One region of the Pantoea sp. NSTU24 genome, then DNA from elsewhere that is predicted to be linked to it. Evidence: predicted binding sites of a transcription regulator. Region 1 holds the regulator's gene; the other holds the start of a gene.

What was found. Region 1 encodes PhoB, which activates phosphate uptake and scavenging genes when phosphate is short. Its sites were predicted from a motif close to CTGTCATAAAACTGNCNNAT; they were not measured.
Region 2: glpT (glycerol-3-phosphate transporter) is a predicted target of PhoB. The motif match lies at 1,139-1,158, and genes of this name have one in related genera.

The regions. Positions count from the first base shown of each region.
Region 1 is NZ_JBKIWZ010000001.1:313,580-316,512, reverse strand. It holds gene phoR (phosphate regulon sensor histidine kinase PhoR) at 1-533, opposite strand, end outside; gene phoB (phosphate response regulator transcription factor PhoB) at 548-1,237, opposite strand; gene sbcD (exonuclease subunit SbcD) at 1,435-2,634, shown strand; gene ACLHDD_RS01430 (AAA family ATPase) at 2,631-2,933, shown strand, end outside.
Region 2 is NZ_JBKIWZ010000001.1:3,426,278-3,429,210, reverse strand. It holds gene ACLHDD_RS16305 (carboxylate/amino acid/amine transporter) at 65-928, opposite strand; gene glpT (glycerol-3-phosphate transporter) at 1,303-2,643, shown strand; gene yigL (sugar/pyridoxal phosphate phosphatase YigL) at 2,692-2,933, opposite strand, start outside.

The DNA.
Region 1 (2,933 bases):
CGAAATTCCATGTGCAGTTTGTTGTTGAGTACCAGCGTCAGCGGCTTATCAAAATCACGCTGACGGAGGTAGCGTGAGAATTCCGGATAACGCAGAAGGTTGAGGATATTCTGGCCATTATCTTCCGGCCAGCGCAGGCCAAGATGCTGCTGCGCCAGTCCATTGCACCAGAAAATGGTCCCCTCTTCGGTGGTCAGAATCACGGCATCCGGCAACGACTCGGCCCCGCTGCGGAAGCGCTTAATCAGATTACCCAGTTCACGCCGCCGCCGCCGGTTTCGCAGCTGCATCTGATAGAGGCCATAAAACAGCGGCTCCCAGCTGGCACGCCCGGTGGGCGGCGTCATGGTCCGGTCAAGCCACAGCCAGTGCGACAGCCGCATGAGATTGTGAAAATGCCACAACAGCACCGTCAGCACGCTCAGCAGCAGCCACCAGGACAGACCGCCGAACAGCAGGCCCAGCAGCAGCCCGGGCAGGCAGGCCAGCAGCAGTTCTGCGAGTAATCTCTTCCAGGAGAGGCGTTCCAGCACGGTAACAGCTCCGTTTAGTAGCGGGCAGAGAAACGATACCCTGTTCCACGAACGGTTTGTACCATGCGATCGTGGCCGGAGACTTCCAGCGCTTTACGTAAACGGCGAATATGAACATCGACCGTGCGATCTTCCACATAGACATTGGTCCCCCAGACATGGTTGAGCAGCTGTTCGCGGCTGTAAACCCGTTCCGGGTGGGTCATAAAGAAGTGCAGCAGCTTATATTCGGTGGGGCCCATCTCCAGTGGCGTGCTTTCGGACATGACGCGATGTGAAGAGGGATCCAGACTAAGCCCCTGTATTTCAATCACCTCTTCCACGGCCATTGGCGAAATACGCCGCATCACCGCTTTAATTCGCGCCATCAGCTCTTTCGGTGAAAACGGCTTGGTGATGTAATCATCGGCGCCCACTTCCAGCCCGCGAACCCGATCTTCCTCTTCGCCGCGCGCAGTGAGCATCATCACCGGGATATCGCGCGTCATCGCTTCGCGTTTCAGGTGTTTGATAAACTGGATACCACTGCCGCCAGGTAACATCCAGTCCAGCAAAATCAGGTCGGGCCAGGGTTCAATCAGCTTGCCCACGGCGCTGTCATAATCTTCCGCCTCAATCGGCTGATAGTCGTTCTGCTCCAGAACAAAACACAACATTTCGCGGATGGGGGCTTCATCCTCCACAACCAGAATGCGCTTAGCCATTATTACTCCTGCAGATTATGACGGCTGTCACTGAGATTCGCGGCGCCATTATGCGTCAGTTTTGTGACACTTTTATGAAAAACATAACCTGCCTGTAACCTGCTTGAAAATCATTTATGACAGGGCCACGACATTTTTTTGCTTTGGCCGCAGAGCCCGTATAATCGCCGGGCGAATCACAACGGCAGGGATTTATCATGCGCATTATTCATACTGCGGACTGGCATCTGGGGCAGTTCTTCTATAACAAAAGCCGGGCGGCGGAACATCAGGCGTTTCTCGACTGGCTGTTGATCCAGATTGAACAGCATCAGGTGGATGCGCTGATTATCGCGGGCGATCTGTTCGACACCGGAACGCCGCCCAGCTATGCCCGCGAGATGTTCAACCGCTTTGTGGTGGCGCTGCAGCCCACGGGCTGCCAGCTGGTCGTGCTGGCGGGCAACCACGACTCCGTGGCCACGCTGAATGAGTCGCGTGAACTGCTCGCCTGCCTTAATACGCGGGTGATCGCCACGCCGCAGGAAAATGACGACGTGCTGCTGCTCACTACCCGCCAGGGCGAACCGGGCGCGCTGCTGTGCGCCATCCCCTATCTGCGTCCGCGCGATATCCTGCGCAGCCGGGCGGGCCAGTCGGGCCGGGATAAGCAGACCTCGCTGCTGGAGGCGATCGCCAGTCACTATCAGCAGCGTTTCGCCGCCGCACAGGCGCTGGGCCATGCGCTGCCAGTCATCGCGACAGGCCATCTCACTACCGTCGGCGTCAGCCAGAGCGATTCGGTGCGCGACATCTATATCGGTACGCTGGACGCCTTCCCCGCCAGCGCCTTTCCGGCAGCTGACTATATTGCACTGGGGCATATCCACCGCGCCCAGCGCGTCGCGGGCAGCGAGCATATCCGCTACAGCGGCTCGCCGATTCCGCTGAGTTTTGATGAACTGGGCAGCGAAAAAAGCGTCTTTCTGCTGGAGCTCGCGGCCAGCGGCCTGCAATCCGTCACGCCGCTGGTGGTGCCGCAGACGCAGCCGATGCGGATGCTGAAGGGATCGCTGGCGCAGATTGCCGACCAGCTCAATACCTTCAGCACGGATCCGCAGGCGAAGCCCATCTGGCTCGACATTGAGGTCACCACCCAGGAGTATCTCAGCGACCTGCAGCGGCAGGTCGAGAGCCTGACCGCCGCGCTGCCGGTGGAGGTTCTGCTTCTGCGCCGCAGCCGTGAACAGCGGCAGCAGAGTCTGGCGCGGCTCGACAATGAAACCCTGAATGAGCTGAAGGTGGAAGAGGTCTTCGCCCGCCGCCTGGCGCTGGATGAAGCGCTGGATGACACACAGATCGACGAGATGACTACCCTGTTCCGCCAGACGCTGGCCGCCATGGAAGAGACCCAATGAAGATCCTCACGCTCCGGTTCAAAAACCTTAATGCCCTGCGCGGTGAATGGTTCATCGACTTCCGTGCCGAACCTTTTGCCAGCAACGGTCTGTTCGCCATTACCGGTGCTACCGGCGCCGGTAAAACCACCCTGCTGGACGCCATCTGCCTGGCGCTCTATCACCAGACACCACGCCTGGGGGCGATATCTCAGAGCCAGAATGCGCTGATGACCCGCGACAGCGCGGAATGCCTGGCCGAAGTGGAGTTTGAGATCAAAGGCGAAGCCTGGCGCGCCTTCTGGAGTCAGAACCGTGCA
Region 2 (2,933 bases), 3.1 Mb from region 1:
GCCGTTCCCTCCGTCGCCGCTCTCAACGCTGGCTTATCCTCTGTTTCAGCGCGCCCCTTTCGGCTTATGTCCGATCATTCCGCCCGACCACCCAGCGCCTGTGCACCCATAGCGAGGCGACGATCACCAGTGCCCCCGCAATAAAGCTCGGCCAGTGCGGTTTCTCCTGCCAGATAGCCAGATTGACCAGCAGTCCGGCGGGAACGTGCATATTGTTCATGATGCCCAGCGTGCCGGCATCAACCTGCGTCGCCCCGTAGTTCCACATAAAGTAGCCAAGACCGGACGCGGCTACGCCCAGCCAGACCAGAATGCCCCACTGCAGTGAAGTGGTTGGCAGTTTCTGCGGATTACCCCAGGCGGACCAGGCGATCACCGCGATCGCGACCGCGCCCAGATAAAACCAGGAGAAGGCGGTGTGCTGCGGCATAGGACGGGTCTCCTGCAGACGCTTATACCCTACCATTCCCGCCGCGAAGCAGATGTTGGCGAGCTGCACGAGCAGCAGACCCAACCAGAAATGATCGCTGACTTTGTCATAACGGATAATCGCGGCCCCGGCCACGGCCAGCAGCGCACTGAAGAGGTAGCCAATGCGCAGGCGGCGACGACTGATCAGGTCATAAATCAGCGTCACATAGAGGGGCGTCATCACCGTAAACAGCAGGAACTCCGACACGCTGAGGTAGAGATAGGCTTCGAAACTCAGCAGGTACATGACCCCCAGCTGCAGCATCCCCACCAGCATGTAAAGCAGCAGCGTTGACGGACGATAGCCGCGCCAGCGCAGAAAGGGTAAAAACACCAGCGCAGCCAGCGCCAGTCGCATCAGCACAGAGAACCAGCTATCCACCTGACCGGCGAGATATTCACCAATCAGGCTGAACGAGAAGGCCCACAGAATAGTGGTAATAATCAGTAAGAACACGGTAACAACCCCGAAATTAACAGGCCGCCAGTGTAAACAATGTGCCGCCGCGAGACTGTAAAATCTGGTTGACATCCGGTCACAAACCAGGCGACTGGATTGCCTGCTTCGGTGGCCATTTACACGTCCTGACATAACTGTCGATGGAATCGGTTTTCAGCCAGATAAAATGCGCGAAATAATCCATGCCGTGATTACTTTCGCTCTCAACTGTAATAAAACTGTAACAAATGTGTCATTCATCACAGTAACGTGGTGCAACTAACACTATTCTTTGCGCGAAATGGAACATCTTTTGTCCATTTCGTTTTATCCACGTCCTGCCCCAACCTGCTGGGAATTAAAACCATAATGTGCCCTGGAGGGCCTCACTGATGCTGAGTATTTTTAAACCTGCACCACGCCAGCCGCAGGTGGCAGAGGATCGCATTGATCCTCTCTACCGTCGTCTGCGCTGGCAAATTTTCATCGGGATCTTTTTTGGTTATGCGGCCTACTATCTGGTCAGAAAAAACTTTGCCCTCGCCATGCCCTATCTGGTCGAGCAGGGTTTTTCACGCGGTGACCTGGGCTTTGCCTTGTCGGGCATTTCTATTGCCTATGGCTTTTCCAAGTTCATCATGGGATCTGTCTCTGATCGCTCCAACCCGCGCGTCTTTTTACCTGCCGGGCTGATTCTGGCCGCCGCGGTCATGCTGATCATGGGGTTCGTTCCCTGGGCGACCTCCAGCATCATGGTGATGTTCGTGCTGCTGTTTATCTGCGGCTGGTTCCAGGGCATGGGCTGGCCGCCCTGCGGACGCACCATGGTGCACTGGTGGTCACAGAAGGAGCGCGGCAGGATTGTCTCGGTCTGGAACTGTGCGCATAACGTGGGTGGCGGTATTCCGCCGCTGCTGTTTCTGCTCGGGATGGCATGGTTTAACGACTGGAAGGCGGCACTCTATATGCCCGCTTTCGGTGCCATTGCGATTGCGATTCTGGCCTTTGCGCTGATGCGTGATACACCCCAGTCCTGTGGTCTGCCACCGATTGAAGCGTACAAAAACGACTACCCGCCCGACTATGACGCCAGCCATGAAGAGGAGCTGACGGCAAAACAGATCTTCATGAAATATGTGCTGCCGAATAAGCTGCTATGGTACATCGCGCTGGCCAACGTGTTTGTCTATCTGCTGCGTTACGGCATTCTAGACTGGTCGCCGACCTACCTGCGCGAAGTGAAACACTTTACGCTGGATAAGTCTTCGTGGGCTTACTTCCTGTATGAATATGCGGGAATTCCGGGAACGCTGCTGTGCGGCTGGATGTCGGACAAAGTCTTCCGCGGCAACCGTGGCGCGACCGGCGTCTTCTTTATGACGCTGGTGACTATCGCCACCGTGGTCTACTGGCTCAATCCGGCAGGCAATCCCGGGGTTGATATGACCTGCATGATTGTCATTGGCTTCCTGATCTACGGTCCGGTGATGCTGATTGGTCTGCACGCACTGGAGCTGGCACCGAAAAAAGCGGCGGGGACGGCAGCAGGCTTCACCGGCCTGTTCGGCTACCTGGGGGGCTCTGTCGCCGCCAGCGCCATTGTCGGTTATACCGTTGATTACTTCGGCTGGGATGGTGGCTTCATGGTGATGATTGCCGGCTGCGTGCTGGCGGTTATCCTGCTGCTGCTGACCATGGTCAGTGAAAACAGGCACAAAAAGAACATTGCCTGAAAGCAATAAAAAAGGGCCGGATATCCGGCCCTTTTTTATCCAGGAGGCTTAAGCCAGATAGAGCGTGCGCAGCAGCTGCGGCACCGCGTCATCGGCATTGGAACCAATTACATCCAGCTCTGGCAACGTCTCTTTCAGCCGCTGATGCGCGTTCTGCATGATATAGCCCTTTCCGGCCATGCTCAGCATCTCCACGTCATTCATGCCATCGCCAAAGGCGATACAATTTTCCAGCGAGTGGCCCAGCTGTTTTGCGACCGCTTCCAGCGCATGGCCTTTAGATACGCCCC